DNA from 2 places in the Devosia lacusdianchii genome. Region 1 is predicted to be linked to the other one. Evidence: predicted binding sites of a transcription regulator. Region 1 holds the regulator's gene; the other holds the start of a gene.
What was found. The regulator PhoB, encoded in region 1, activates phosphate uptake and scavenging genes when phosphate is short. The targets are predictions, from matches to a motif close to TGTCATNNANCTGTCAT.
Positions count from the first base shown of each region.

Region 2: the regulator PhoB is predicted to act here: its motif matches at 10,595-10,611, upstream of phnF (phosphonate metabolism transcriptional regulator PhnF).

Region 1 covers NZ_CP092483.1:2,933,988-2,949,892, reverse strand. The annotation lists gene MF606_RS14545 (aminotransferase-like domain-containing protein) at 1-35, shown strand, start outside; partial or broken gene MF606_RS14540 (YnfA family protein) at 49-332, shown strand; cobalamin riboswitch at 368-576, shown strand; gene MF606_RS14535 ((2Fe-2S) ferredoxin domain-containing protein) at 677-1,435, shown strand; gene MF606_RS14530 (ABC transporter substrate-binding protein) at 1,432-2,379, shown strand; gene MF606_RS14525 (FecCD family ABC transporter permease) at 2,376-3,455, shown strand; gene MF606_RS14520 (ABC transporter ATP-binding protein) at 3,452-4,213, shown strand; gene phoB (phosphate regulon transcriptional regulator PhoB) at 4,403-5,104, opposite strand; gene phoU (phosphate signaling complex protein PhoU) at 5,227-5,928, opposite strand; gene pstB (phosphate ABC transporter ATP-binding protein PstB) at 5,943-6,725, opposite strand; gene pstA (phosphate ABC transporter permease PstA) at 6,796-8,160, opposite strand; gene pstC (phosphate ABC transporter permease subunit PstC) at 8,163-9,542, opposite strand; gene MF606_RS14490 (PstS family phosphate ABC transporter substrate-binding protein) at 9,609-10,628, opposite strand; gene MF606_RS14485 (IclR family transcriptional regulator) at 10,931-11,686, opposite strand; tRNA gene MF606_RS14480 (tRNA-Ile) at 11,847-11,922, shown strand; gene MF606_RS14475 (hypothetical protein) at 12,036-12,923, opposite strand; gene MF606_RS14470 (hypothetical protein) at 13,038-14,330, shown strand; gene MF606_RS14465 (BrxR family helix-turn-helix transcriptional regulator) at 14,443-15,282, shown strand; gene MF606_RS14460 (DUF1819 family protein) at 15,279-15,875, shown strand; gene MF606_RS14455 (DUF1788 domain-containing protein) at 15,878-15,905, shown strand, end outside.
Region 2 covers NZ_CP092483.1:424,224-440,128, reverse strand. The annotation lists gene MF606_RS02205 (type 2 periplasmic-binding domain-containing protein) at 1-120, opposite strand, end outside; gene MF606_RS02200 (ABC transporter ATP-binding protein) at 224-1,306, opposite strand; gene MF606_RS02195 (glycoside hydrolase family 2 protein) at 1,501-4,275, opposite strand; gene MF606_RS02190 (LacI family DNA-binding transcriptional regulator) at 4,457-5,479, shown strand; gene MF606_RS02185 (LacI family DNA-binding transcriptional regulator) at 5,612-6,700, opposite strand; gene MF606_RS02180 (AAA family ATPase) at 6,796-9,426, opposite strand; gene MF606_RS02175 (metallophosphoesterase family protein) at 9,423-10,544, opposite strand; gene phnF (phosphonate metabolism transcriptional regulator PhnF) at 10,659-11,417, shown strand; gene phnG (phosphonate C-P lyase system protein PhnG) at 11,407-11,850, shown strand; gene phnH (phosphonate C-P lyase system protein PhnH) at 11,850-12,386, shown strand; gene MF606_RS02155 (carbon-phosphorus lyase complex subunit PhnI) at 12,386-13,471, shown strand; gene MF606_RS02150 (alpha-D-ribose 1-methylphosphonate 5-phosphate C-P-lyase PhnJ) at 13,468-14,382, shown strand; gene MF606_RS02145 (ATP-binding cassette domain-containing protein) at 14,379-15,200, shown strand; gene MF606_RS02140 (phosphonate C-P lyase system protein PhnL) at 15,209-15,905, shown strand, end outside.

The DNA of each region.
Region 1 (15,905 bases):
AGATACTGGCGACCGACGAAGACGTGCTGGTGTAGCGCCGTGCCTGTAATCGTGAGTACGGCGCTGATCTATGCCGGGGCGGCGCTGGCCGAGATTGCCGGGTGTTTTGCCTTCTGGGCGTGCCGGCGCTGGTGGCTTTCGCCTAGCTGCTGACGCTGGCTCCGGCCGAGCATGCCGGGCGAACCTTTGCGGCCTATGGCGGCGTTTACATCGTGGCGTCGCTGGCCTGGCCGTAGGCAGTGGAGGGGCGGGTGCCCGATCGCTGGGACCTTACCGGCGGCGCGCTGGCGCTGATCGCGGCTGGCATCATCCTCTTCGCGCCGCGCGGTTAGCCGACGGCCCTCTTGCGAGGGGAAAAGCGATCGGCTACCAGTGACGCGCTTTCGGTTCCGCCAGGACGCGCGGATTAAAAGGGAACACGGTGCGGATTACCCATCAGGGGCCAATACCGTGGCTGCCCTCGCAACTGTAAGCGGCGAGCCATCCGTGCGCATGCCACTGGTCCACCGGGACCGGGAAGGCTGCGGATAGCGCCAGAGCCGCGAGCCAGGAGACCTGCCAGAGCGCAAGACCAAGTAGCCGGGCGAGGTGCCCCGGCAGGGGGCGCGATTGGAACCTGGCACGAATTTCGTGGCACGGTCGATGAATTGGCCTTCTCCCTTATGGAGAAGGCGAGATGGCTCGACCTGACGCAATAGTCTTCTGCATATCCCAGCAATATCTGAGTGCCGGCCGACAGGCGGCGCTGGCTGAAGGCCTGCTCGCGGCATCGCCTGTGCCGGCGCGGCTGGTGCGGCTGGAGGGCACCGGCCCGCATCTGGGCATGGTGCTGGATGAGCTGGCCGATGAGGGTCATGGGCGCATACTGGTGCAACTGCTGGGGTTGCCGTTTTCGCAGAGCCTGGCGGCCTGGATTCCAGGTGTGCTGGCGCATTGGAAGGCCGAGCGCGGTGACGGCGTCGAGTTGCTGCTGGGCGATGACGATCTGATCGACGCCGATATGCTTGGACGCATGGCACAGGCCGCTGTGGACCGGACCGACGGTGCGGTGGCGATCACCGACCAGAAGCCGAGCCTGGGCAAGCCGGGCTGGAACAAGGCGCCGCCCTTCAAGCACCACCTGCTGGTCTGCACCGGGCCGCGCTGCCATTTCCGCGGCGCTCCCAATCTCAAGATTGCGCTCACTGAAGCACTGACCGCTGCCGGCCTCAGCAAGGAGTGCCTGGTGGCGACGACCGGCTGCCTCTACCCGTGCAGCCAGGGGCCACTGCTGGCCGCCTATCCGCGCGGCGAATGGTACCGCCTGCTCGACCGCGCGGCGGTGGAGCGCTTCGTCACCACCGTCATCGGCGCCGGCGAGGCGCTGCCCGACCTGATCGTCCAGCATGTTGCGCCGCTGGACACCCCATCCCTTTCATCTGGAGAGACCCCATGAAGTTGACGACCCTGTTTGCGGCCGGCCTGTTGCTGGCCGTTTCGGCGCCGGTATTGGCGCAGCAGACCAGCTACCCGCTGACCATCCAGAATGGCGAAACCACGCTGGTATTCGAGCAGGCGCCGGAGCGGATGGTGACGCTCAACGGGCATACCACCGAGCTGGCGCTGGCGCTGGGCCTGGCGCCCAAAATGGTCGGCACCGCCTATATGAACCACCCGGTGCTCGACAGCCTCAAGGCCGAGTACGATGCCATCCCGATCCTGTCCGATGGCACCGGGTCGCCATCGCTGGAAGTGGTGCTGGGCACCAATGCCGACTTCACCTTCGGCCGCCTCAGCGCCTATCGCGACACGGCGGTGGCGCCGGTGGAAAAGCTCGGCGAGCTTGGCATCAACGCCTATGCGGTGACCGGTACGCTGATCAAGGGCGCGACCATGGACGTGGTCTATGAGGACATTGCCAAGCTGGGGCAGATCTTCGACATCCAGCCCAAGGCCAATGCGCTGATCGAGAGCATCAAGGCCGACATCGGCGCGGTGCAGGACACGGTGAAGGCGGCCGGCGTCGCGCCAGTGACGGTCATGGTCTATGACAGCGGCACCGACGCCATCTACACGACAGGCAAGGCATTGCAGACGCACCTGATCGAACTGGCCGGCGGCGTCAACGTGTTCGCCGACGTGGACGAAACCTGGGCCAATGTGAGCTGGGAAGAAGCCGTGGCGCGGGCGCCCGAGGTGATTGTGATCAACGACTATGGCCAGGTGAGCGCCGCCGACAAGATTGCGCTGCTCAAGGCCAATCCGGCCCTGGCCAGTGTGCCGGCCGTGCAGAACGACCGCTTCGTGGTGCTGCCGCTGCCTTCGGCCTTCGAGGGCGTGCGCAACCCCGAGGCAGTGCGGACGCTGGCGGCCGGATTCTATCCGGAACTGTTCCCGTGACCACGGACACACTCAATGCTCCCGCCGGCTGGCGGGAGCATTTGCGGGCGCTGCCGGTGGCGCTCATCGTTGCGGCCCTTGGGTTGGCGCTGGCGCTATCGCTGACGCTGGCGGTGACCATCGGCCCGGTGCCGCTGGACGCCAGCCTGGTGTGGCGTATCACCCTGGCCAAGATCACCGGCGCGGCCGGCGACTGGACGGCGGCCGAGGAGGGCATCGTCTGGACGCTGCGACTGCCGCGCGTGCTGCTGGCAGCGCTCGTCGGCGGTGGGCTCGCGGCCGTGGGCGTGGCCATGCAGGCGGTGGTGCGCAATCCGTTGGCCGACCCTTATGTGCTGGGCATTTCATCGGGGGCCTCGGTGGGCGCTGTGCTGGTGCTGGGCACCGGGGCATTGGCCGGACTTGGACTTTATGCCGTGCCGGCGGGGGCGTTTGCCGGCGCGCTGGTATCGTTCGTGCTGGTGTTCCTGGTGGCGATCGCCGGGGGGCAGATGTCGCCATTGCGGCTGGTGCTGGCCGGCATGGCCTGCGGCTATTCGCTGTCGGGGCTGACAAGCCTGATCGTGCTGACCTCGGAAAATCGCGAGCTGGCGCGCAACGCCATGGAATGGCTGCTGGGCAGCCTGGGTGGAGCCGCCTGGAGCGACCTGGGACTGCCTGGCGCGGCGCTGCTGATCGGCACGATCTACCTGGCGGTCAACGGGCGGGCGCTCAATGCGCTGCTGGTTGGCGACGAGACGGCGCGGACGCTGGGCGTCGATGTCGGCCAGTTGCGCCTGGTGCTGTTCGTGGTGCTGTCGCTGCTGACGGGCGTGATGGTAGCGGTGAGCGGGGCGATCGGCTTTGTCGGCCTGGTCATTCCGCATGTGGTGCGCATGCTCGTCGGCAGCGATCACCGCCGGGTGGTGCCGGTGGCGGTGCTGGTGGGCGCGATCTTCCTGATCTGGGTCGACGTGATCGCCCGCATGGCCTTTGCTCCGGTGGAATTGCCGGTGGGCGTGATCACGGCGTTGCTGGGCGGGCCGTTCTTTATCTGGATGCTGGCGACGCAGCGCCGCAAGCGGGAGGCGGCATGAACCAGGTATGGGTCAAGGGCGTCTCGGTGGAGGCGGCGGACCGGCGGATCGTCGATTCGGTGATGTTCGGCGTGGAACACGGCGAGTTCGTGGGCCTGGTGGGTCCCAATGGCAGCGGCAAATCGAGCCTGTTGCGCACCATCTACCGGGTGCTCAAGCCGATGGGCGGGGCAGTGCTGCATCTGGGCGACGACGTGTGGCGGCTCTCGGCACGCGAGGCGGCGCGGCGCATGGCCGTGGTGGCGCAGGAACGCACCGGCGAGTTCGACTTCACGGTGCGTGAACTGGTGTCCATGGGCCGCATGCCGCACAAGGCTGTGCTGTCCAATGACGGCCCGGAGGACCGGGCGATCGTGGCGCGGTGCCTCGATACGGTGGGCATGGCCCACTGCGCCGGGCGCAGCTTCAGCACGCTATCGGGCGGCGAGAAGCAGCGGGTGCTGGTGGCGAGGGCGCTAGCGCAGGAGGCGCCGTTCCTGGTGCTGGACGAGCCGACCAACCACCTCGACATCCGCCACCAGCTCGAGCTGCTGGCGCTGGTGCGGCGGCTGGGGACGACGACGCTGGCGGCGCTGCATGACCTCAACCTGGCGGCGCGCTACTGCCACCGGCTGGTGATGCTGGCCGAGGGCAGGGTGGTGGCGATTGGATCGCCGGCCGAGGTGCTGACGGCGGAACGGATCGCTGATGTCTATGGCGTGGGCGCCACCGTGCGGCTGGAGGAGGGCGTGCCGCGGATCGAGTTTTATCCGCTGTGAGGGGTGTCTTTGTTGAACGCCCCCTCCCAGCCTCCCGATAGGGGGAGGGGCTGCGCTGGTGGATGACGCGTCATTGGGCCCCCGGCAAGCCGTGGCCGCGACCTCGTCCTTCGACAGGCTCAGGATGAGGTCCATGGGGGATCGGTTGCGCGTCCGCACGGCACCGTGAGAGCAGCAAGCCCAAGGGGCTCAAGCCACCTGGGCAAATCTCTCGTCGAAGGCGTAGCCGGCGCCACGGACGGTGCGGATGGGGTCGGATTCGCGGCCGCGGTTGATGGCGCGGCGCAGGCGGCCGATATGGACGTCGACGGTGCGCTCATCGACGTAAACGTCGTTACCCCAGACGCCATCGAGCAGTTGTTCGCGGGAGTATACCCGGCCCGGATGGCGCATCAGATATTCGAGCAGGCGGTATTCGGTGGGGCCGAGGTGGACGTCGCGGTTGGCGCGGCGTACGCGGTGGGTGGTGCGGTCGAGCTCCAGGTCGCCGACCTTGAGGGCAGCGGTGACCAGGTTCGGGTTGGCACGGCGGAGCAGGGCGTGGATGCGGGCGACCAGTTCGGGCACCGAGAAGGGCTTCACCACATAGTCGTCGGCGCCGGTGGCAAGACCACGAACGCGCTCTTCTTCCTCGCCGCGGGCGGTGAGCATGATGATCGGCACGCGGGCCGTTTCCTCGCGGGCGCGCAGGCGGCGGCAGAGTTCGATGCCCGAGATTTCCGGCAGCATCCAGTCGAGCAGGATCAGATCGGGCAGCTTCTCCTGGATGGCGTGCTGGGCCTCGTCGCCGGTTTCGGCGGTGACGACGCGGAAGCCCTCGGCTTCGAGGTTGTAGCGCAGCAGGATGGCGATATCGCCTTCGTCTTCAACGACGAGGATGGTCGCGGGCATGGGTGGCTCCCGTCGGGTCTCTTGGCACCACGTCGGTGCGTGTGGCTCCACCCCCTCCTAGCCTCCCCCATCAAGGGGGAGGTATGGGCCGGTGGTTGGGAGGCTTCAGCGCTTCTTGCGGCTTAGGCCTTGATCTGGGTTCGGTGCAGCTCCTGCACGTCGGCGGTGAGCTGCTTGCCGGTCTGCAAGTAGTAGGCGCGCTCGGCGATGTTGGTGGCGTGGTCGCCGATGCGTTCGAGGCTCTTGGCGCAGAACAGCAGATGCGTGCAGGGCGTGATGTTGCGCGGATCTTCCATCATGTAGGTGAGGAGTTCGCGGAACAGCGAGGTGTGCATGGCATCGACTTCGTCGTCGCGGTTGCACACTTCGATAGCGGCGGCGGAATCGCGGTTGGAATAGGCATCCAGCGCTTCCTTGATCTGCCGCAGCACCAGCGCCGTCATGTTCTTGACGCCGTTGTAGAAGGTGGGTTGCAGGCTCATGCCCTCGAGCTTGAGCGAGCGGCGCGCCAGTTGCTTGGCCATGTCGCCGACGCGTTCCAGATCGGAAGCGACGTGGATGGCGGTGATGATGGCGCGCAGATCCGACGCCATGGGCTGGCGGCGGGCGATCATCGAGACGGCCATGTCATCGATCTTGCGCTGCATGTCGTCGATCCGCTGGTCGGCAATGATCGTGACGTCGGCCAGCTCGCGGTCGAGCTTGAGCAGGGATTTGGTGCCGTTCTCGATCGCGACTTCGACCTGCCCGCCCATTTCGGCGATGGTCTGGGCGAGAGCAACAAGCTCGTCATTGTAGGACGAAACGATGTGTTCGGTAGCCATTGTGATTCCTCGCCTTAGCCGATGCGGCCCATGATGTAGTCCTGGGTCTGCTTGTTGACCGGGTTGGTGAAGATGTCTTCGGTGACGCCTTCCTCGATCAGATTGCCCAGGTGGAAGAAGGCCGTCTTTTGCGACACACGGGCAGCCTGCTGCATGGAGTGAGTCACGATGACGATGGTGTAGTTCTCGCGCAGTTCGTCGATGAGTTCCTCGATGATGGCGGTCGCGATCGGGTCGAGGGCCGAGCAGGGCTCGTCCATCAGGATGACTTCGGGACCGACGGCGATGGCGCGGGCGATGCAGAGGCGCTGCTGCTGGCCGCCGGAGAGGCCGGTGCCGGCTTCGTTGAGGCGATCCTTGACCTCCTCGAAGAGGCCGGCCTTGCGGAGCGAGGACACGACGATCTCGTCCAGATCGGTCTTGGAACGAGCCAGGCCGTGGATTTTCGGGCCATAGGCAACGTTCTCGTAGATCGACTTGGGGAAGGGATTGGGCTTCTGGAACACCATGCCGATGCGGGCGCGCAGCTCGACGACGTCGAGGGCGGGATCATAGATATCCTCGCCGTCGAGCTTGATAGTGCCGCCGACCCTGGCGCCTTCAATAGTGTCATTCATGCGGTTGATGCAGCGCAGGAAGGTGGACTTGCCACAACCCGAGGGTCCGATGAAGGAAGTGACGGCGCGATCGGGAATGTCGATCGAGATGCCGTGCAGGGCCTGCTTGGCACCGTAGTGGACGGTGACATCGCGGGCGGTGAGCCGGATCTGGCGGTCGAGCATGTCGGTGGGATTCATGGTGGTGTTCACTGATTGCTGGGTCATCTTAACCTTGCCGGCGACCATATCCATTTGGCGTGTCCTTGTCCTAGGCGCGCTTTTCGAGGCGCGAGCGCAGGTAGATGGCGACGCCGTTGAGCATGATCATCACGAGGAGGAGGACCATGATGGCGGCGGCGGTGCGGGGTTCGAAGAAATTGCGGTTTTCGTTGCCCTGCCAGAGATAAATCTGGACTGGCAAGGCGGTGGCCTGGTCGAGCGGCGTCGCCGGGACAGCGGCCACAAAGGCCTTCATGCCGATGAGCAGCAGCGGGGCGGTTTCGCCGAGCGCGTGGGCCACGCCCAGGATGGTTGCCGTCAGGATCGATGGGAAGGTGACCGGCAGCACATGGTGGAACACCATCTGCGTCTTGGATGCACCCATGCCGAGGGCGGCCTGGCGGAGCGCTGGGGAGACGCCAAGCAGGGCGCCACGGGTAGCGATAATGATGGTGGGCAGCGTCATCAGGGTCAGCACCAGGCCGCCGACCAGCGGGGCGGAGATGGGCAGGTGCATGTAGTTGATGAAGGCAGCCGCGCCGAGGAGACCGAACACGATCGAGGGCACCGCGGCAAGGTTGTTGATGTTGACCTCGATCAGATCGGTGAGGCGCGACTTTGGCGCGAACTCTTCGAGATAGACCGCTGCGGCCACCCCGATCGGTACGGCAAGCACGATGACGATCAGCATCATCCACAAGGTGCCCACAAAGGCGCCGAGCAGGCCAGCGGAGGCTGGGGCAGATCGGCTATCGACGTTGGTGAAGATGGACCATGCGAAGCCGTTGGTGATGGCCCCGGTGGCGACCATTTCGTCGATCAGCGCTCGAGCCGGGGCGGAGAGTTGCTGCTGGGCATCGCCCAGCGAACGATCGATGTTTCCCTTGATCCAGTTTTGTGCATTGGCCGACGCGAGGACATCGACTTCAACAGTCTTGCCCAGCAGGGACGGATCGGCGACAAACTGCGCCCGAACCTGGTGGCGGGCATCGGTTTCAGCGATGGCCAACAGGTCCTTGGAGTCGATCTCGAAGCCGGCCGGCGCTGCAGCGCGCAGGCTGGCTTCGATAACCTTGTTCCAGTTGAGCATAGCCAGGTCACGTTGCCACTTGAGGTTGGCGGCCTGGAAGTCTGCATCGGACTGGCCGTCGGCACGGACCGGGGCGGGTTCGACGTCGATGATCGCCGGATCAAAGGTTACCGACAGATGCACATTGGACTGAGTGAAGGCCGGGGCCCCCTTGCGGACGATGTCGACAAACAGCAGGGCAACAAAGCCGAGCGCCACGACAATGGCCGCCAGACCGAGACTCTTGAAGATATTCTCGCTGAGGTGACGCTTGCGCAAGCCGGCGCGGATCAGCTTGGTGCGTTCGATGGAGGCCTGGTGGTCAGTGGAGAGCATATCGGTCATGATTATTCGTACTGCTCCCGGAAGCGGCGGACGATGTAGAGGGCGAAGACGTTGAGGCAGAGGGTGATGACGAAGAGCGTCAGACCCAGAGCAAAGGCCACCAGCGATTGGGGACCGGCAAAATCCGAGTCGCCGGTCAGCTGGTTGACGATCGACACCGTGATGGTGGCCACCGGCTCGAAGGGATTGCCACGCAGGACCGGCGAGTTGCCGGCGGCCAAGACCACGATCATCGTTTCGCCCACGGCGCGGCTCACAGCCAGCAGGAAGGCCCCGACAATGCCGGGGAGAGCCGCGGGCAACAGCACGTTGCGAATGGTCTCGGACTTGGTGGCTCCCAGGCCATAGGCGCCATCGCGCAGGGTGCGCGGTACCTGATTGAGAATGTCGTCTGATAGGGACGACACGAAGGGGATGATCATAATGCCCATGACCACGCCCGCGGTGAGCGCACTGGTCGCCTTGATATCGAGGCCGATGAAGCCGCCGACATCACGCAGGAATGGGCCAACCGTCACCAGGGCGAAGAACCCAAAGACGATGGTGGGAATGCCGGCCAGGATCTCGATGATCGGCTTGGCCACAGCGCGGAAATTGTGGTGGGCATACTGGCTGAGATGGATTGCCGCCATCAGGCCGACCGGCACGGCCACCAGCATGGCGATGAGGGTAATCATCAGCGTGCCGGCGAGGAGCGGAAGCAGGCCATACTGACCGTGCGCGCCACCGCCGGTGGAGGAAAAGCTGGGGTTCCAGACCGTGCCAAAGAAGAAATCGATCGGGTGGATGAAGGTGAAGAACTTATAGGCCTCGCTGACCAGCGAGGCGACGATGCCGACGGTGGTCAGGATGGCAACAGCCGAGCAGGCCAGGAGCGCGATATTGATGACGCGCTCGACGGCGTTACGGGCCCGGAGGCGGGCGGTGATGCGGCTGCGGGCGTAGAGCAGCGCCGCGACACCAGCCACCGCGGCAGCAACGATGACAACCAGAAATGTGATGAACTGGAACGAGCGCAGCGCATCGCCCGCGGTCTGTTCATAGGGCAGGACTTCGCCCGCCACACCATAGCCCGATGCCAGCGACTTGATGCGGGCGATGGTGGCGTTGAGGCCGACCTGATCGAGCGACTGGACGGTTTCTACGGGGATTTGGCTGACGATGAAATTGTGGGTGATGCCATCGCCGAGCCAGGCCCAGAGGATGACGATGACGATGGTCGGAACCAGCGTCCAGATGGCGACGTAGGAGCCGTGATATTGCGGGCGGGAATGGACCTTGACGCCGTTGGCGGTCGCCAGACTGCGGCTACGGGCCCAGCCGGATTGGTAGGCCAGACCCAGCAATACAAGCAGCATGCCGGCAATTATCAGGGAATTCATCGGTACGCGCCCCCGCGGAGGAAATGAGGTGGGCCGCGCGATGGATCGCGCGGCCCGTTGGGGTTCTTACTGCGCGCCGGCTTCGAAAGCCGCGAGAACTTCGGCGGTCTTTTCGGCCGGCTGCGGGATCAGGCCAGCGGCTTCCAGCGTGCCACCGACGCCCGACATCTGCTCGGACAGGAAGAACTGGACAAACTCCTCGATGCCAGGGACCACGCCGATATGCTGGCCCTTGACGTAGAAGAACAGCGGACGGCTGACCGGATACTCGCCAGCAGCGACAGCTTCAGCCGACGGCACGACGCCGTTTACGGTCGCTACCTTGAGGGTGTCGGTGTTCTGCTCGTAGAAGCTGAGGCCGAACACGCCAACGGTGTCCTTGTTCGAGGTCAGGCGAGCGAGCGTTTCTGTATAGTCGCCAGCGATCTCAACAACGACGTCCTGACGGAAGGTGGTGCAAGCGGCGTCGAGTTCTTCTTCGCTCATCTCGGGCAGACCGGCTTCTTCGCAGCCAGCGTGAGTGACCTTTTCCTCGAACACTTCACGGGTGCCGTGGTTGGAACCCGGAATGGCCAGGGCGATCGCCTGATCGGGAAGCGAAGCGTCGACTTCGGACCACTTGGTGTACGGGTTGTCAACCATGGCGCCGTCAACGGGGACCTTGGCGGCAATGGCCTTGAACACCTGGACAGGGGTCAGGGCGAAGTCTGGGCCGGTGGCAGCAGAGGCGAACACAATGCCGTCGAAGCCGAACTGGATTTCGCGGACGTCGGTCACGCCAGCGGCGGTGCAAGCCTCGAGTTCGCTGTCCTTGATCTGGCGCGACGCATTGGCGATGTCGATGGTGTTCTCGCCGACGCCCTCGCAGAACTGCTTGAGGCCGCCGCCAGTGCCGCCCGAACCCACGACCGGGGTCTTGAACTCAGGGAAGGCAGCGCCGAATTCTTCGGCCACGATCGAAGCGAAAGGCAGAACGGTGGAGGAGCCGGCGATCTGGATGGTGTCGCGCGACTGGGCGAAAGCGGCGGATGTGCCGAACGCGGCAAGCGCGATCACGGCAGCACTGGCGAAAAGTGCAGACTTCATGGGAATTTCCCTTTCGGAATTCAGTTCAAACCTGGCTGGCCGATCCGGCAGTTCATTCCCCGGTGCCGCCCTTTGACGTGGCCGACCATATGGGGGGTACGCGACAGTTTTATTGCGATTGCATGACGCGTTTGTGACAGGTTAATGCGCTGATTGCGTTGATTTTTTCCGATGGCAAGTCGGCTGTGGCATCGCTGTGTGACATTCGAATGTGACACATTTGGTTGGGCCGGGCCGCGAGTCTGCAGGGCCCTGCAAGACGACAATAGCGGGCGATTGTGACAGTCGTGTTATCGCCCGGCCTAGCGCAGCAGGGGGCGAACTTCGGCCTGTACCTTGCGCATCAGGGGCAGGAAATTGGCGATCATGTGGGAGGTGGAGGCGCGGGCGGATTGGGCCCCGATATTCAATGCTGCCACGGTCTGGCCCTGGGCATTGAACAGCGGCACGGCGATGGAGCAGAGGCCCAGTTCGAGCTCCTCGTCGATTACGGCGAAGCCCTGGGCAGCGACAACCGCAAGTTCGGTGGTGATGGAGCCCAGATCGGCCTTGGTCTTGGCCGTGTAGGCAACGAGATCGGAGCGGTCGAGAACCTCCCTTGCCTCTGAGGCGGGCAGGGCGGCGAGCATGATGCGGCCCATGGAGGTGCAATAGGCCGGCAGGCGCGCACCGGCACCCAGATTGATCGACATGACCCGCCGGTAGGACGCGCGCGCGATGTAGAGGATTTCGGTGCCATCCAGTACGGCCGCGGACGAGCTCTCATTGATCTTGGCGGACAGCTCTTCGAGGAAGGGCTGGATCAGCCGTGGCAGTGGCGTGGCGGCGAGATAGGAATGGCCAAGATTCAGGACGCGCGGCGTCAGGCGAAAGAACTTGCCGTCATAGGTGGCATAGCCGAGATGGGTCAGCGTCAGCAGGCAGCGCCGTGCGGTGGCGCGTTCGAGGCCGGTGCGATTGGCGACATCGGTGATCGACTGGCTGGCGTGTTCCTCGTCGAAGCACTCGATGACGGACAGGCCCTTGACCAGGCCATTAATGATATCGCCTTCACGCATGTCATTCCCACCTGAGCGCTGTGCGCACGAATAGCGCCTTGCGCACGGCGTTGTCGAGGTTTGGTGCCATGCGGCGGCATGGAGGCTGCGGTTCAATTGTTCGGCCGCGCCAAATTTCCGTTGACCAAGCAGGGTCGGAAACCCTAGGAAAGCCGCCGGCGGGCCTATAGCTCAATGGTTAGAGCCGACCGCTCATAACGGTCTGGTTCCAGGTTCGAGTCCTGGTGGGCCCACCAACTATCCTTCGTTATTGTCGGATAAAATTAAGACCGAGTCGATTTCGAACAATCGGGAGTCGATCCGGCGTTTTATCCGACAGCGCCGAGACGATGTCTGTAACCTATCGAACTCAGGTCGATCCAGAATTGATCGGCAGGCTCCGAACGAGAAGTTGCAGCAGGGCGAACATGCGATGGAACACGTAATCCACCTCTTCTGAGCTGACAATCTTCTCCTGATTGGTCTCATAGTGGCGAATCTGGAGTTGGTTGCCGATTTCAGTCAGTGCTTTGGCGTCCGTCTCGAGAACAGTCCGCATACCAGGAGCACGAGCTGCCAAGTCCAGAAGGGCCTTCACGCCCGCTCGCTTGTCGGGATCCAGGAGCGTCTTTACCCTCTCGAAAGCGTCCCAGAGGCACTCGACCGCCTCCCGACGCACGTCCAGCTTAGGCGCGAGATACTTCTGCCTTGCGTCCTCAATGAGCCTGTCCAGCTCCGTGTCGCCTGTTGGAAGCCTCGGCCGCTGCAGTGCGTCTCTGATTAGTTCGGGAGCCAGCCGCGTCATCAACCCCTGATCATTCATCACGTAAGAGATACCGTTGCGTCGGAATAGCTGGTTCAGGCGATCTCGCCACCCGGCTAGCCCGGCTTCGCGATCATGATCCAGATGGTGGTGGTTCATATAGCTGTGAAACCCTCGCTTGTTGGGCTCACCGACGTTCAGGGCTATGAACTCCAAGCAATCCATGAGCTGATCGGTTGCAGGTGGGTTGTCCATGTCCCACGGCCAGAGCATGCCGGGCAATTCCGCTTCTAGGCCGTTTTTGAATGCCGCGCGGTCACAACCGCAGCAGCCGGCACCATCGGTACAGAAGTCTGGAAAGCCGAAGCCCATAGCGCCGTCTTCAATCCGTTGTTCCACGGCGTCCGCGATGGCGCGATAGACACTTGTAGGGATGATGTCCTTACTTCTTGGGATCGGGCCAGACAGCCGTTCTGTGAAGTACTCGTGTGTCATCCACCACTCATCCAGGAGACGAAAAGAAAAGCTGCACCGACACTGTGCTGGATCCAGATGCTGAACTCAACGGCTACAGTCCGCCAACAAGACCGCGACGATAAAGGAGCACTGATGGTGACCCGTGAAGAACTATACGAGCTGGTCTGGTCGCAGCCCATGACGAAGGTATGCGAGCAATTTAGTGTCTCGAGCAGCTATATGGCACGCGTCTGCTCCCTGCTGAACGTGCCGCGGCCGCCAAGGGGATATTGGGCCAAGCTGGCCGTGGGTAAAGCGCCCGCCGCCGAAGGGCTGCCCGATGCTCTGCCTGGCGATCATCTGACTTGGAACGAGAAGGGTGAGCCGCTGCCGGCATCGCCGCCAACGCGGCCTGCGATTCCACGACGGCAAAGATCGGCAACCAGGAAAAGGGTTCCGTCGACCGACGTCCACGAGTTGATCCGGAATGCTCGTGCGGAATTCCTGCGCTCGAGGCCGCGGGAGAGCGGCGGCTACCTGAAACCGAGCAAGCGGCTTCTGCCCGATATCAGCGCATCAGAAGCCCAGCTCGATCGGGTGCTCGGCGTGGCGAGCACCTTGTACAACCAGCTTGATACGCAGGGGGCGAGAGTCCTGGTGGCGCCAGGCGATCGAAGATGGCATTCAGTCAGGGTGGACGAGCGCGAGGCGCCCGATAAGGCGCGCGAATATTCTCACCGCTCAAGCGCGGCATGGTCGCCGATGCGGCCCACGGTCGCGTTCTTCGAGAACGCGGCCATCGCCATCACGGTGGTGGAGATGTCCGCCGAAGTTACCCTGCGATACGTCGGCGGCCACTACATCAGGGAAACCGAGTATCAGGCGAACCCGCGAAAGTACCGATATCCGCACTCCTTCACCACGACCGCGGAGCTGCCCATAGGCCGCATCAGGATATTCGCCTCGACGACCGAAGGCGGCGATTGGTCGGCGAGCTGGCAGGAGAAGAGCGAAGGCACCATCGAGGCGATGCTGCCTAGGATCGCCAGGGAGATCAGAGGCGCCATCCCGATCATCCTCGAAAGGGCCGAGGAAGCGCGCCGCCAGGCGGAGATCCGCCGTAAAGAATGGGAAGCCGAGCAGGACCGGTGGAGAAGGCAGGAGGATCGCCGGCGGATTGAGGAGTCGACAAAGCAGAGCAAAGATGCGCTGGGCCAGGTCATCGAGCGCTGGCGCGAACGCATGGCGGTGGAGCACTTCCTCGACGAGTTGGCCGCAGCGATCGAACAGGCGTCGGAGCCGGAACGGAGCGAATTGATGGAGCGGCTGCGGCTGGCACGGGAGTTCGTGGGTACTGCAGATGCGTTGGATTTTTTCAGAGGCTGGAGGACGCCGACGGAAATCTACACACCGGTGTACCCGGACGAGTCCAAAACCAGCTCGTGAGATGCTGAAAAAGCCGTAGCCAAGAAATATGTCTTGCGCACGATCAACGGATCCGCAACTGTGAACTCACAGAAAATGTGAGCTCGCTTCTGCGAGCCGTGTGGGGATGCCGGTGAAACAGAAATGGACGATTGAACGCCGCTTGGCATTCATCGAGTTTCGCCTGCAATGGGACGGCAGGGTCAATCGTACCGATGTAGCGACGAAATTCGGCATCTCCTTGAACCAAGCGACCAACGATCTCGTCGCCTATGCAAAGGCTGAGCCGCAAAACATCAGATATGACCTAAGCTTGAGGGCATATGTCCGAGGCGATGGCTTCAACGCTCGATACGGTACCAGCACCGCAGAGCACTACCTGGCGCAGCTGCTGGCAACGCGGGACGCGCGGCAGCAGGACACGGATCTATGGATCGGACAAATCCCAGAGGTTGAAGTCATCGCGACGCCTGTAGGGCCCGTCAGCAGTCACATCCTTCGATCCATCGTCGGCGCCGTGCTGACCGAAGAGCCGATCGACTGCCTTCTGCAGACGGAGCGCGATCCGCGGCCCTGCTGGGATACCATCGCGCCTCATGCGATGCTGATGGATGGAGCGCATTGGTCTGTGCGTGCGTACTCGCAGTCCATCCACGGTTATGCGACCATTCCACTGGCACGCATAGTCGAGATGCGTGGCGCAAACACCCCACTTGCCTCCCACGGCCCCGACGAGGATTGGTCGACGATTGTCGAGCTGCGAGTGGCACCTCAGTCCAACCTGACCGAGGCCGATCGAAACACGCTAATTCGCGACCTCGGGATCAAGGGCGAAAGCACTTCCATAAAGGTGCGGCGCGCTCTTATTCCTCAGCTTGCCAAGCGGCTTGGAATCTCGACGCCGTCCTCTCCGGCCGATCGATTGGTCATCCTGAATGTCGATGACGCCGATGTTGCGGGAGCGGTGCAATGACGATGGCCTCGTACAGCATGTCGTTCACGACCGGCGGCCTGTTCCTGAATGAGAGCATTCAGATGGCTTTCTCCTATCGATCGCTTCGCAACTGGCAGGCCGCGATCGTCGACCTGGGCCAGACCTCGACCCTCTCGGCACCAAAGCAAAAGTCCATGCAGCGCATAGGGCGCGAGATTGCCAACAGGCTTGCCACGTTGAGCGATCCCGAAATGGACTTCTTGGCCGAGACGAGTTCGCGGACCGACCAAGCCGCGTTGCTTTGGCTGGCCGTGTGCCGCACGTATCGGTTGATCCGTGAATTCGCGGTCGAGGTGATCGTCGAACGCTACGAGGCTCGTCAGCGGCATCTTCCCAAAGAACGATACGACAGCTTCGTCCATGACAAGGGCGAATGGGACGAATGGCTGGCGGCGCGTTCTGCGTCCACCATTCAACGATCGCGACAGGTCCTGTTCAAAATGATGCGTGAAGCGGGCCTGGTCAACGAGGGGCAAGAGATCCAGCGCCTCGCGATCTCCCCTGCGCTTCGTCGACTATTGGAAGAGGTGCCGCAGGACCACGGCGTGTTTCCCGGGGGAGTGAGGACATGAGCATGGGTGAAGTCGAGCGCTTCAATCACC
Region 2 (15,905 bases), 1.8 Mb from region 1:
CACGCCGTCGCCGCCGGCGAGGAAGTCCCACCAGACCACGGTCTGCTGCGCCATGGCACCGGTTGCGAGCGCCATGAAGGCGGTCGAGGCCAGTGCGAGGCGTCGTAGTGAATTCTTCATTTCAGTCCTCCCATTCGGTTTTCTTGCCCTATGCGTCAGGTCGACCGGCCGGTGCGCCGCATTGAGCCGGGTAAGCGCACCGCCGGAAACTGCAACGTCGCGGTCAGGCCGCGTGGTAGGCCACCCCCTGCGCGTCAAACAGGTGCGTGCCATCGCCATCGGCGACGAGCGACACGGCGGCGCCGGTCTGGAGCTGGCTCTTGCCGACGTCCTCGGCGACGACGAGCGAGCCATCCGACAGGCGCACATGCAGCAGGGTGCGATCGCCCAGGCGCTCGACCAGTTCGATCGTGCCGGCGAAGGTCCCGTCATTGCCCGGCGCCACACGCAGCGCATCGGGGCGCACGCCAAAGGTCAGCTCGCCCTTGGGCAGGCCGGCCGTGGGGATATTGGTCTGCATCACCGAACCGCCTGCCGTGACCGTGGCGCGGCCATTCTGGTCGGCCAGCGCGGTGACCGGCAGGAAGTTCATGCTGGGCGAGCCGACAAAGGCGGCGACGAAGCGGCTGGCCGGGCGGGAATAAACCTCCATCGGCGTGCCGATCTGCTCGATCTTGCGGTTGTTCATCACCACGATGCGGTCGGCCAGGGTCATGGCCTCGATCTGGTCGTGGGTGACGAAGATCATTGTGGTCTTGAGGCGCTGATGCAGTTGCGCCAGCTCGACCCGGGTGCGGACGCGCAGGCCGGCATCGAGATTGGAGAGCGGCTCATCGAGGAGGAAGGCCTGCGGCTCGCGCACGATGGCGCGGCCAATGGCGACGCGCTGGCGCTGGCCACCCGAAAGCTGGGCTGGACGGCGATCGAGCAAAGCGGTGATTTCGAGCATGCGGGCAGCGTCGTCGACGCGCCGGGCTATGTCCGCCTTGTCGGTGCCGACATTCTGCAGGCCGAAGCTCATGTTGTCGCGCACCGTCATATGCGGATAGAGCGCGTAATTCTGGAACACCATGGCGACGCCGCGCTGGCCGGGCGGCAATTGATCGACCCTGGTATCGCCGATGTGGATCTGGCCGGCATTGACCTCTTCGAGGCCGGCAATCATGCGCAGCAGAGTGGATTTGCCGCAGCCGGAGGGCCCGAGGAAGACGATGAATTCGCCCGACTTGATGTGCATCGAGACGCTCTCGAGCACGCTCACATTGCCGTAGGACTTGCTGACCTCGGACAGGACGATATCGGCCATTGTGTTCCTCCTCGTTTGTTCGAAACCGTCAGCTCTGCGGCCAATCGGCTCCCTCTTCACCTCTCCCTTTGGGGGAGAGGTCGACGCGTAGCAGCGGGTGAGGGGGCCTTCCCCATGCACCGCCTCAAGGCCCCCTCATCCGGCTCGCGATGCGAGCCGACCTCTCCCTCAGAGGGAGAGGTGAAGAAAGGACTTCAGTCCCGATCCACCTGTAGTTCGCGCGCGGTCTGCACCACGGCATCGAACAGAGCCGCCGCTACCGGGTCGGCGCCCGGTGCTTCGCGCACCAGCCGGAAAGTCGTCGCCACCACGCCGCCGCGGCCGACGCGCTTTTCGCCGATGATGGCTGCGGCCTTGTGGACCCAGCCGACGACGATGCCGGCATGGACGTTGGAGCCGAATTCCCATGGCCGGAAGCCGGTCAGCAGGTGATGCGGCACCACGTCGGAAAAGCTCAGGTCGAAGATCGGGCCGCCCGGGATATTGGCAAAGGGGCCGTCGCGGCGGATCCAGGAGAAGCCGGCGATCCAGTCGCCGCGCCAGATGGTGCCGTCACGCTCGACCAGGCTAATGCCCGGCAGGTGCTGGTCGAGGCTGGGGCGGAATTGCTTGCCGTCAGCGATGATGCTGCGATGGGGCAGCTCGCCGTCAGGCATGTCGGTGCGCAGGTTCTTGTTGGTCGCCACGGTGCCATCGGCGAGGATGGCGTAGCGGGCGCCGGCCTTGATGGCTTCGACGTCGTCGCCATCCACGGCATGGACGAGGTGAACCTCGGCTTCAGCCGCCGGCACGACGCGATAGCCAAGGCCGGTCGCGTAAGCAGCAAGCTTGCTGTCGGCCACGGCGAGGGTCGGGAGCGCCGAAGTCTCGCGGGCGGCATAGACCGAGATATCGAGGCTGTTGCGCGCCAGTTCGCTGCCATTGGCGGTCAGGACGAAATCGAGATGCAGCACGCGATTGCCGCTGCCCTGTGGCACGGCCAGCTTGAGCGCGGTGATTGCGGTGGACACCTTGCCCTGCGCCGCAATGTCCGCTGACCCCGAGACGTCACCGCTCCAGCTCAGCTTGGCGCCTGCCGGAATGGTGAGGCCGCCGGTGGCGATGCTCACCTCGATCGGCAGCGTGGTGCCGGCATAGGCCGAATAGCGGGCCGGACGCGGGACGATGACGATATCGGTGTTGATCTGGGCAAACACGTCATGGAAGACGCGCGGGTTGCGCTCGATATCGAGCAGGCCATTGGCCTCCCAATGTACGTCGGTCAATTCGGTGATGACGTAGCCCATGATCGAGGCGTGCTGGCGCATGGTCTCGATTTCGTAGCGCAGGTTCATGAACTGGTACCATTGTACCGCCTCGATGAAGCCGTTGAACGAGCCGAAGGTGTGGTGCAGGTCGAGCGCCGCGAAGCGCTCCTCGATGCCATGCGGCAGGGCAACGCCATCGCCCCAGAGGGCACCGGTCTCGAACCAATCGGGTTCGCTGCCATCGGCACGGCGCAGCTTGGCCGGGTCGGGCAATCCCCAAACGCCGAACTCGGAAACGATGAGCGGCTCATCGCCCCGACGTTCGGCGTCTCCCAGGGAGGAGAAGGTCCAATCGGCGCCTGCGGCGAACTGGGCGGTGATATCGTCCCATTCCTGTCGCCGCTCGGGCACCGAGCGATAATAGTGGTAGTCGTTGAGGTCGGTCTTGACGTGGAAATTGGGGAAGCAGGCCGAGTTATCGACCACAAGCCGCGTCGGGTCCTTGGCCTTGAGCCAATCATAAGTGTCCTTGACCCACTGGCGATGCTCGGCATTCTCGAGCATGCGGGTGCCCCAATCCTCATTGATGATTGTCCAGGCGATGATCGAGGGATGGTTGCGGTCGCGCTTGAGGATACCGGTCATGGTATCGCGCATGCGTTGGGCGGACTTAGTGGTGAAATTGGCGACGTTGGGGATTTCGGTCCAGACGAGCAGGCCGAACCGGTCGGCGACTTCGTAATAACGTGGGTCCGGCACCTTGATGTGGCAGCGCAGCAGGTTGAGGCCGAGATGCTTGGCCTTGCGCGCCTGGTCCTCGAGGAATTCCAGTGATGGCGGGGTGTAGATGCCGTCGGGGTAGTAATCCTGGTCGAGGGCGCCGCGCATGTAGATCGGCTCGCCATTGAGCAGTAGCTGACCGCCCTTGGCCTCGATGGTGCGGAAGCCGAACGTGTGCGTGACGCGATCGGCGCCGTCGGCGAGGTCAACGACGAGGGAATAGAGGTTCGGGCTATCGGGTGACCAGAGCTTGGCGCCGGCGACGACGAGCGAGGCACTGACCTTTGCGGCGGCGGTGACGCTGGCCGAGGCGACCAGGGCGCCGTCGGCGTCGAGCACGCTGAGTTCAGCGCCCAAACCATTCGCGGCAGCGGTGAAGGCCAGATCGACATTCACCTTGCCGTCGAGGCCGGCAGTGATGACCACATCTTCAGCGCGCCTGCTGTCGCGGGCTTCGAGCGAGACGGACTGCCAGAGACCGCCAATGCGGCCATACCAGCTGATCTTGCCATGCGGCACTTCGCTGAACGGGAAGTCGGGATAGGCGCGGTGGTCGGCGCTGGGCATGGTGACCCGCACTTCGATCTGGTTCTGCGCCTTGAGCAGATTGGTGGGCAGCACGAACTCGAACGGCAGGTAGGCGCCCTCATGGGTGCCGATGGACTCGCCGTTGAGCAGCACTTCGCAGAAATAGCTGACGGCGCCGAATTTGAGCGCCAGCTCCTGACTGGCCCAGCCGTCGGGGACGGTGAAGCTGCGCTGGTAGACGGCGTGACCGCTGGTATCGACCAGATCGGAGAATTCTGCCTGCCATGGCCCCGGAACATGCGCGTCGCGCCAGGGGCCATCCTCGTGCCGGAAGCGCCAGACGCCGTCCAGCGACAGGCTGCGGCGCGACGCCTCATTCGATTCTTCGGCTCGCGCCAGACCAGTACGGCTCATCTCCACCCTCAAGCAATATTAGTAATATTATTATCACCATATGGCGACCGGATGGAGATGGCAAGGGGGGATGCAAGGCGGCAGCACAACGCCAGCATGCTGGCAGCAATCCGTTGGCTATCTGCCAGCAATTTCGAGTAAGAGAGGCGACAGATCGAATGCCATGAGGGTGCCCGAGCCAATGGAAAAACGTGCGACCATGCTGGAAGTCGGCGAACTGGCCGGCGTGTCGCAGGCCACGGTTTCGCTGGTACTCAACGGCGTACCCAATGCCCGCGTGTCCAAGGCAACCCGCCGCCGCGTGCTCGACGCCGCCGAGACCCTAGGCTACCGCCGCGGCAAGGCGCACCCGGTGCCCGAGGGTCGCAAGCGGGTCATCGGGCTCTTCATCGACGAAGTCTCGACCACCCCGTTTGCCGCGCAATTCATCGAGGGTGCGCGCGACGAGGCGGCGCTGCAGGATGTCAGCGTCGCCACCTTCTGCACCCGCTCCGACCCGGCGCTGGAACAGGCCGCGATCGACCTGCTGGTCAGCCAGAAAACCATCGGGCTGATCTATACCTCGCTGATTACGCGGCAGGTCATCGTGCCCGACATGTTCGCCGAATTGCCGCTGGTGCTGCTCAATTGCTACGAGCGCAAACTGCGCTATCCATCGGTGGTTCCCGGTGACATTGCGGGCGGCTACGTGGCGACCGAGGCCCTGCTCAGAGCGGGACACCGCCGCATCGCCCACCTGGCTGGCGAGAGCTTTATCGAGGCCTCGGTGGACCGCGAAAAGGGCTTCCGCCAGGCCATGACCGACTGGCAGGTGGAAGTGGATGAAACGCTGGTGTCGCTCGGCGGCTGGACCCTGCGGCACGGCCGCGAACGGGCGCTGGCGCTGCTGTCGCTACCACATCGACCGACAGCGGTATTCTGCTTCAACGACCGCATGGCCATTGGCTGCTATCAGGCGGCGCAATCGCTTGGTCTGCGCATTCCGCAAGACGTATCGATCATGGGATTCGACGACGAGGATTTATCGGGGTTTCTCGATCCTGGCCTATCCACCATGGTGCTGCCACATGACGAAATGGCCCGCTGGGCCGTGGCACAATTGCTCGACGGCTACGACGCCACCGACCAGGACGAGCGCATGCGCAAGATCAAGATCGAGTGCGAGTTTGTCGAGCGACAGTCGATCGGGCCGCCACGGGGGTAGTCTGCGCGCGGAGTCATTCCGGCGCAGGCCGGAATCCATATCCGTGGCGAGCCGCATAACCCAGCGCCCGGCTGGCTCCGCATGGATTCCGGCCTACGCCGGAATGACATCGTGGTTGTGGTTATGACCGCGTCACCCCTTCGGCGCCGCCACCGAGGCCCGCTCGACCAGCGGGCATTCCAGCTTGGTGATCGGGTAGCGGCCGCCGGGATGGTCGGCCATTTCCTCGATCTGTTCGATGATCCACTGGCCCATGGCCCGGTGGGGCAGGATCGATGTCGTCAGCGCCGGATGCATGTGGCGCGAGATTTCCTCGTCGTCATAGCCGATGACCGACATGTCGCGAGGGATGTCGAGACCGGCCTCCTTGAGCGCCTCGTAACAGCCGATAGCCATGCGGTCATTCTGGCAGAAAATGGCGGTTGGCCGATTGGGCAGGTCCAGCAATTGCCGGGTTGCGGCATAGCCGGCGCTCGCCGACCAGTCGCCCTCGACCACCAGTGCCGGGTCGAACGGAATATCGGCGGTGGCAAGCGCTCGACGATAGCCCTTGAGCCGATCCTGCGCCGCCTCCATCCAGATTTCGCCGGTGATGGTGGCAATGCGGCGATGGCCCTGGTCGATCACGTAGCGCGTGCTGCGCTGGCCGCCGGCAATCTCGCTGGGCACCACTGCCGGATGCGATTGGCCGGTGGTGTAGCAATTGAGCAGGAAGACCGGGATATCGAGATCCAGCAGCTCGGCGCTCAACTCGATCTCGCGCGTGAAGATGCTCATATAGACCAGCGCGGAGACCCCTTGCCCGACAAAGGCACGCACCAGCTCGGCCTCGGTCGCCGGATCGTTGAAGGTCTGCGACACCATCAGCAGATCGCCATTGGCCCGTGCCGCCACGCCGGCGCCATCGATGGCCACTGCCGCCTCGGGGCTCGCCGACATCTGATCAACCAGAAAGCCGATCTGCCGCCGCTCGCTCGGGCTGGCCACCTGCAGCCGCGCGACCGGCGCTGCGTAACCAAGCCGCCGCGCCGCGTCATAGACCCGATCGCGCGTCTGCGCCGACAATTTTATCCCCGGGGACTGATTGAGCACGAACGACACGGTGGCCTGCGAGCATCCCGCCTCACGCGCCACATCGGTCATCGTCACCCGCCGCTGACTCGTCCGCCGTACCCGCCCCCCAACGAAAGGAGCGCCGGGTTTTTCGATCTGCTTGGTCATAATTGCTGGTTCCGGAGCGGCGCGTCCAGTATTGCTAATACCAATTAGTCAATATGAGCAAGCATAAGCACGTTTGGCGATCGGGAAAGACGCGATTACACCGCAGGAATCCACGCCTGCATGTGCAGCACATTGCCGCCCAGCCTGGCAAAGGCGCGCTGACGGCAGGAGAAGACCAGTATCTGCTGGTCCTGGGACTGCTGATGCAGGGCATCGAACATGCGTTCGATCCGGTCGTCGTCGGAATAGACCAGCGCATCGTCCAGAATGACCGGCGCCGGACGGCCGTCGCGGGCCAGCAGGCGGGCAAAGGCCAGACGCGTCAGCACTGACAATTGTTCGCGCATGCCGCCGCTCAGCCGATCGACATCCTCATCCTGGCCCTTGCGCCGCACCCGGTTGGGCAGCAAGGTCTCCTCGTCGAACTCAATGGCGATGTCGTCGAATAGCAGGCCGATCAGTGGCCGCAACTCTGTCAACACCGGCTTGAGATAGAGGTCGCGGGCGGCCGAGCGCGCCGTCGCCAGGGCCTGTCGCAGGCGATCGAGTACGGCGATCTCGGTTTCCAAGGCATCGACGCTGGCCTGGGCGGCGGCCAATTGCCCCGCGGTCTCCTGCCAGACCTCTTCGATAGCGGCATCGGCGCGGCCATTGATGTGTCCGTTAAGGTCAGCCAGCGTCATGCGCAATTGGTTGACTTCCTGCACCGCCGCCTGCTGCACGGAGCGAGCCCGGCGCAAAGCGGTGTCAGCGGCGGCCAGATCATGCCCAGCGCTGCGCAGCGACGCGGCATGCGCCTCGGCCCTTTCGTGCTCCGCCAAACTGGCGGCGTTGCCCTCCGCCAGTGCCCGCTGCCGGGCCGGCCGTTCGGCGGCAGGGCCGAGCTGTGACTCGAGACTTGCGCGCTCGGCGGCGTTGGCGGCCAGCGCGGTCTCAGCATCGAGCAGAGCGTTGACCGCGAGGCCCAGAATGGGCTGGATTTCGCGTGCGGCATTGCGGGTGGCGGACACCTGCTGCTCGGACACGGCATGCGCCTGACGGGCCAGCTCCGGATCACCCTTGAGTTCCAGCGCCTCGGCATCGAGTTCGGCCAGGCGAGCGATCTCGGCTTGTAGCGGCACGAGACCGCGCGGTGCGAGGTCGGCAAGACGCTGCCGGGCCAAATCCAGTTCGCTCGTCTTGTCGCGCGCCAGCGCTTGCCGCTGCCGTGCCGCGGCCAGACTCTCCACACCCAGTGAGGCCAGCAGCGCCTTGTGCTTGGCGGCGACCTGTTCCATGGCCTGACCGGCTTGCGCTGGACGATTGGAACGCAGGGTCAGCGACCCGACACCGGCAATATCGAGCCGCGCCGCCCCGGAGAATGTGTGGTCGCGACCCGCCTCGATGGGGCGTCCGTCGAGGCTGACCTGGGCACCGGCATTAGGCGCGGGGTCCAGTCGCCAGGTCGGCAAGGTGGCATCCTGCGCCGCCTTTAGCCGGACGAGTTCGAGGTCGAGCGCCTGCAATTGCTCCAACGCCGTATCCGACAGGGCCAGGATTGCCAGCGCCGCCTCGGCTTCCTCCACCTGCAAGCGAGCGCGGTCAGCCTGCTGCAACCGGGAGCGCAATTGCTTGAGCTGCTCGGCCGCGTCGCGGGCGCGCAGGGCGGTTTCGAGGCGCGACAGCAGCTGACGATTTTCGCGCTCTTCGGTTTCGGCAAGCTGGATGGCGGCGGCAGCACGGTCATTGTCGGCGGCGGCGCTTTCGCGCCGGGCCAGCGCATCGTCGCGATGACGCTGCAGGGGAACGAGGCGCTGTTCGAGGATGTCGGCTTGCTGCGAGGCGGCGACGAATGCCTCCAGCGCCATCTGTGCCGCCTCGTGGCGGTGCCGTGCCAGTGCCGCTTCGGCCTCGGCAGCCTTGAGCGCCTCGTGGTGGGATTTGGCGGCCTCGAATGCGGCCTCGGCTGCCGTCACCGCGGCGAGGCGTGCGGCTTCCTCTTCAGGATTTTCGATCTCGGCGAGGCGGGCGCGTGTGCGTCGACGCTGGTCCAGCGCTTCGCGTAGCGTTGTGACTTCGGCCGCCAAACGCTGCTCTTCGGCAAGCAGGCGGTCCCGATCGCCGAGCGCCGTGGCATAGCGGCCGCCGGTCTTGGGCTTCAACGTTGCCGTCACCAGCTTGAAAAGCTCCTCCTCACACGCCGCAGCAATCTCGGCCATGCGCCGTCCGCCGGTGAGCGACTCGACCTCGCCCTGCACGGAGGTCAGCACGCTTTCGCGCACCCGCGTCTCGCTTTCCTCCTCGCTATTGCTGCGCCTCTCGATGCCGGTAATGCCCTGGCGCACCCAGAGCAGACCCGCCGGCCCGGCGCTGCCACCGCGGGTGAGATCGGCGATGAAAGCTTCGGCCTCATCGGCCTGGGCGATGAGACGGCCAGTATCGAGATCGGTCACGGTGGCGCGCTTGCCAGCATAGTATTGCTTGGTCAGGCGATAGTGCCCGGCATCGGTGGCGATATCGGCCTCCACCAACGGGCTGCCGCCGCTATAGGGACGCAGCAATTGCACCGGTTTGGGCGTGCCGGTATGCGGCTGGAAGAACAGGGCATGCAGCGCCTCGAAGCAGGTCGACTTACCATATTCATTGGGGGCACTCAGCACGTTGACGCCGTCGCCAATGCCTTCGATGGCGACGCCCTGCCCGCCGAAGCGCTTGACATTGTGCAGACGCAGAGCCGTCAGCTTCATGGCGCGATGGCCTCGCCATAGGTGAAGAGACGCACCAGTGCTTCGCGGGCGATATCGCGCTCACGGGCGGAGCGGGTGACGTCCGTGCTTTCGGCGAGCAATGCATCGGCCGCGTCGCGGAGAGCGCCGGCCCGATCGATTAGGTCGAGGTCGGTGCTCTCGCAGTCGGTCGCGAGATCAGTGGCATCGAGTTCGAGGTGGGCGAAATCAGGCGCCGCCTGTTCGACGGCGGCGGCGAGGGCGGCGCGACCGCTCATGCGGACACGACCGGCGGCTTCGATGCGGAGCAATGTCTGCCGCCGCAGCGACGCATCGGGCAACAGCACGGCGAGTGCGGCGGCGCCGTCGTCGGAGAGAAGCGGCAGGGGGAGTGTTTGCCAGGCGAAGCTGGCGGTATCGACGGGCGTGATATCGGGCAGAGCGCCGGGGCCAGCAACGCTCACCACTAGGGCCTGCCCCGGCTTGGCATGCTTGAAGCGATCGGGTTCGGGCGTGCCGCTATAGCGGGTGCGCTCGTTCACCGCGACCTGGCCGTGCCAGTCGCCGAGTGCCAGATAGTCGAGACGGGCCAGCGCGGCGCGGTTGGGCGCAATGACCGATGAGGCGACGGCGTCTTCGGAAAATTGCTGGATCGGGCCGTGGGCGAGACCAATGCGCAAGGTGCCGGATGGCGTCTCGGCGCTATCCATCCAGGCCGTGAGGTCGCGACCTGGCCGGCGGGTGGTGCAGGGAGCGGGCAGCAGCGCAACGCCGGGCGCGAGGGTCACGATAGCAGGTTCGGTCGCCAGCACGACGTTTGGCGGGGCTGCCGCGCGCGCAGCGTCCCAAAGCTGGTCGGCGAGCAGGCTATCGTGGTTACCCGGCAGCAGGACCCAGTTGAGGGGCGCGTGGTGCCCCATCTCGGTCAGCGCCTGACGCAGCATGGCGGGGGATGGCGTTTCGGTATCGAAGGTATCGCCGGCCAGCAGGATCGTGCTCGCGCCATGGTTGCGCGCCGCGTCGGCCAAGCGGGCGATGGCGCCGTGGCGCGCCTCGCGCAGGCGTCCGCGCAAGTCCTCCGGCAAATTGCCGAAGCGCTTGCCGATGTGGAGATCGGAGCTGTGAACGAAGCGAAACATTTGCGCCCACACAGACCTCAGAGCGGCGCCAAATGCAACCTTGGCTTTACCGTCATACGGCTGTTACGCCCGGGGGCTATTTCCGACTCATCCGAATGAGTAGCGATGGTTGGAATGCGCAGTCGAGGGCAGACGTGGGAGACCACGCGCGACAAGATCAGCGACGAGATCGCGTCAGGGCACCTGACGCCCGATGCCCGGCTGCCGTCCGAGCCTGAACTGTGCCTGCTCTATGGCGCGCGACGCCATTCGCTGCGCCGGGCGCTGGCGGCGCTGGTGGCCGAGGGCAAGCTGCGGGTGGAGCATGGCCGGGGCACGTTCGTCGAGCGCGCGCCGCTGCTGAACTATGTCATCGGGCCACGCACGCGCTTCCGCGAAAACCTGCTGTCGCAGGGGCTGACGGCGTCGGGACAGAGCCTTTCGGAAATGCAGATACCGGCCAGCACACGCGTCGCCGCGGCGCTCAAGCTCGAGCCCGGTGCGCTGGTAACGGCGCGCTCATGGCGCGGCTTTGCCAATGAGCTGCCGATCAGCCTGGGCTGGTCCTATCATGACGCGGCGCGCTTTCCCGACCTGACCGAACGACGCAAGGCCGGCGGGTCGATCACCGAAATCTACCGCAGCTATGGCATTGCCGACTACCGCCGGCAAAGCACGACCATTTTCACCCGCCTCGCCACCGAGCACGAGACATCGCTGCTGATGATGCGGCCGGGCCAATCGGTGCTGATCGTGCAGAAGACCGACGTGGACCTGAGTGGCGCGCCGATCGGCTTCTCGGAAGCGGCCTGGGCGGGTGATCGCGTGCAATTCACCTTCGAAACCGCCCCGACGGGCGCGATGGCGACCGAAAGGACCGACGATGTTCAATGAAAGCACGGGCGGCGGGCCGGACCACGCCGCGATCCTGAATGTGCTGGCGCGCGCCCGACCGGATGGGCTGAAGGCACTGGCGGAAGCAGTGCTGGATGGGCTGGGCGATATCGAAGTCGTGACCAACCGCACAGGCCTCGTGATGGTGCCGCTGCGCGACACGGTGGCGAATGTCGATTTTCACCTGGGCGAAGTGCTGGTCAGCGAGGCGCATATCACTGATGGCGGTGGGCATGTCGGCTACGGCATGGTCACTGGCCGTGATCTTGAACGCGCCATGGCGATGGCGGTGATCGACCTCAGCATCGCAGCCAACGGCGCCCACGCCGCCGTCACGACCTTCATCGATAGCGAGCGGGCTTACCTCACAGCCGAGGACGACATGCGCATGCGGCAGGTCGAGGCCACGCGCGTTGAAATGGAGACGTTCTGATGTTGACGGTTGCAGCCCCCGATCGGGCCGAAGCCCGATCCAACGCCACGTTCGAAGCGCTGATGTGGTCCATGGCGCGGCCGGGTGAAGTCCGGGCGCTGCCCGAGGCCGGACTCGGCGGCATTATCGAAGCGCTGATCGATCTCGAATGCACCGTTTTCGCCGATAGCGCTGACCTCATGGCTCGGGTCGCGCAAACCGGGGCGCGGGTGACGCGCCAGGTTGAGGAAGCCGACCATGTGTTTGTGGACACGCTGGGCGGAACGGCGTGGCTCGAAGCCCTGCGCTGCGGCAGCGCGCTCTATCCCGATGATGGCGCGACGCTGGCGATGCGGACGCGGCATGACGGCGAGTATTGGTTGCGGCTGACTGGACCGGGCGTCGAGCGGGCGCGGGAGGTGTCACTGAGCCTGCCACCGGAATTCTGGGCTTTGCGGGCGCAGCTTTGCGCCTATCCCGAGGGGTTCGACCTGTTGCTGGTCGATGACGATGCGGTCATCGGCATCCCTCGCTCGACCATGGTGGAGGTGCTCTGATGGCTTATGTTGCAACCCGTGGCGGGGAAAAGGCCATCGACCAGGCCGAACGGCTGTTCCGGCAGGACCTGGGGGCGATCGACGCCGAGCGCGTCGCCGCGATCCGCAAATCCATGCCCTATCTGATCGACCGGGTCATGGGCGAAGCCTCGCTCTATGACGAGGAGCTGGCGGCGCTGGCGCTGGCGCAGACGGGCGGCGAGCTTTCGGAGGCGGTGCTGGTATTGCGCGCCTGGCGCACGACGCAGCCGCGTATCGCCATTGCCGCGCCCGTGCAGCAGGCGGACCTGCTGACCCAGCGCCGGATTTCGGCAGCGTTCAAGGACATTCCAGGCGGCCAAATTCTCGGGCCGACGCTCGATTATTCGCACCGCGTGCTGGCCACCGATGTGCTGGAGGGAACGCCGTTCAGCCCGCCGGAGGTGGAAGCGGCTGACCGCCCTGCCCCGGCACGACAGCCGGCGCTGGCGGACTGGCAGCGGCGGCAGGGGCTGGTGGCGCCAGCGACTGAATCGGACGTTGCCGCTGAAGACATTCCAGACCTGACGCGGGAGCCGCTGCTGTTTCCGGCATCACGTGCGCATCGGCTGCAGAGCCTGGCGCGGGCGGAGACAGGTGGCGTATTGGCCCTCGGCTATGCCGCGATGCGCGGCTACGGCAATGCGCATCCAACCGTCAACGAATTGCGCCTGGCCGAAGCCGAGGTGGTGGTGCGGCATCCGCGCGGCACATCATTCTCGGCGGGTCGGGTGCGGGTGAGCCAGGCCGAGGTCACATCCAAGGAAAAGGGCGGTTATCTCGAACTGGGGTTCGCGGCGACCTTCGGCTGGAACGAGGTCAAGGTGATCGCCGCAGCGACGCTCGATCTCAACTCGGCCGAAGCGCCGGTCGGTTCGGCCGTGCACGAGGAATTCTACCTCTACCACACCGAAAGTGTCGAAGCCTCGGGCTTCTGCATCCACTTCAAGCTGCCGCACTACGTCACCTTCCAGTCGGTGCTCGACGCCATGCGTGATGCCAAGGCCAAGCAGGCGACCGCCAGCGCCGCACCGGCAGAAATCCTTCAGACGGAGCCCGCGGAATGAGCCTTTCCACTCTCACCAAGCCCTGGGCGGCGACCAGCTACGGATTCCTCGATGCGTCGGCCAAGCGCGAGCTGCGCCGCAAGATGCTCAAGGCCATCGCCGTGCCCGGCTGCCAGATGCCCTATGCCAGCCGCGAAGTGCCGATGGCGCGCGGCTGGGGCACGGGCGGCTTGCAGGTGACGCTCACGCTGGTCAATCCGGCCTCGACGATCAAGGTCATCGACCAGGGTGCCGATGACGGCGTCAACGCGGCGTCGATCCGGCGCTTCATCAGCCGGGTTTCGGGCGCTGCCGAGACCTGGGACACGCTCGACGCTTCGATTGTGCAGTCGCGCCACCGGGTGCCGGAAGAGACGATGCGGGACGACCAGATTCTCGTCTTGCAGGTGCCGAACCCGGAGCCTTTGCGCGGGGTGGAGCCCAATATCTCGATCGCGCGGCAGATGCATGCCGATGCCGATTACGGCAAGCTGTGGCTGACGCTCTATGAGCAGATCGTGCGCAAGGGACGCATCATGCAGGGCGCGGGTTATCCGAGCCTGGTCAACGGCCGGCATGTGATGACGCCGTCGCCCATTCCGCGCTGGGACGTGCCCAAGCTCAACATGGCGCGACACCTGACCTTCCTGTCGGCAGGGCGCGAGAAAAGGCTGTTCGCCGTGCCGCCGTTTACGCGGGTGGAACCGCTGGTGTTCTCGGATCGGCCCTATCTGGTCGAGGACCACGCGCATCTGGTGTGCAAGCGCTCGGGCGTCAGTGGCTTCTTCATGAACGAAATCCCGATCGAGGGCGGCGGTTCGGCGTTCGAGGTCTCCGACAGCAATCTGGGGATCAAGGCGATCCGCAAGGCCGAGGGCGAAGCGGTCGAGGTCGGCCAGACCTGGTATCGTAATGGGGAGTTCTCGGCATGAGCATCGACACAAGCGCTGCGCCGCTGGAGCGGGTGGAGCCGCAACTGACCCGCACCCAACCGCTGCTGAGCATGCGCGGCGTGTCGCGCCGCTACGGCAATGTCGCGGCCCTGCGCAATGTCGATCTCACGGTCTATCCCGGCGAGGTGATGGGTATTGTGGGTGAGAGCGGCTCAGGCAAGTCGACGCTGCTGCGCATGATGAACCTCGAAGACACGCCTGATAGTGGCGACTATCGGCTGCGCCTGCCCAACCGCGAGGATGGCAATCTGTTCGACATGGCCCGCTATGACCGGCGCATGCTGTGCGCTCGCCACATCGGCATCGTCTACCAGAACCCGCATCTGGGCCTGCTGATGAAGCATAGCTCCAGCGGCAATGTCGCTGAGCGGTTGCTGATTGCGGGCGAGCGCAGCTTTGACGTGCTGCGCGGCAAGGCGCGCGAGGCGTTGGAGGCCTCTGAGTTCCCGCTGGATCGTATGGACGCGCGGCCGATCGAGTTGTCAGGCGGCATGCAGCAGCGCGTACAACTGGCCAAGGCCATCGCGCTCGAACCGGCGCTCTTGCTGCTCGACGAACCCACGACGGGACTCGATGTCAGCGTGCAGGCACTGGTGCTCGATACGCTCAAGCGCCTCCAGCGCGACCGCAAGATCACCATGGTATTGGTGAGCCACGACCTCGGCGTGATCCGCACCATGGCCGACCGCGTACTGGTCATGCGGCATGGCGAAGTGGTGGAGCGGGGACTGGCCGACCAGGTGTTCCAGGACCCACAGCACCCCTACACCCAGCAACTCGTTCACGCCAAACTCTAGGGGCCAGCATGTCCACCGCACTACCCCTGCTGCGCGTCGAAGGACTGACCAAAACCTTCCGCATGTATCATCTCGACAGCATGCTGCATGCTTTCGAAGACATCAGCTTCGACCTGCATAAAGGCGAATTCCTGCTGCTGCGCGGGCATAATGGCGCCGGCAAATCCACCCTGCTGCGTACGCTGTGGCGCAGCTATCTGCCGGTGGCCGGGCACCTTTGGTATCAGTCGCGGCTCGGCGAGATCGATCTGGCCAATGCGGCAGACGTCGATATCGCGCTGCTGCGGCGGCAGGAGATCGGCTTTGTCACCCAGTTCCTCAATGCCCGTCCGCGCGTGGCGGCGCAGGATATCGTGGCCGAGCCGCTGTTGCTGGCCGGTCAATCGCAGGCAGAAGCGCTCGATCAGGCCCGGCACTGGCTCGACCAGTTCGGGGTGCGTCCCGAGCTTTGGCGCGCCTATCCGAGCACGTTTTCGGGCGGCGAACAGCAAAAGGTCAATCTGGCTCGGGCCCTGATTTTGCCACAGCGATTGCTCCTGCTAGACGAACCAACGGCATCGCTCGACGTCGGCGCGCGCAGCGCGCTGGTACGCCGTCTGGCCGATCTCAAATCCGCAGGCGTCGCTATTGTCGGCGTCTTCCACCATCCCGGCGACGTGGCCGACCTCATCGATCGCGAGATCGACCTGGCAACGCGCGCCATCA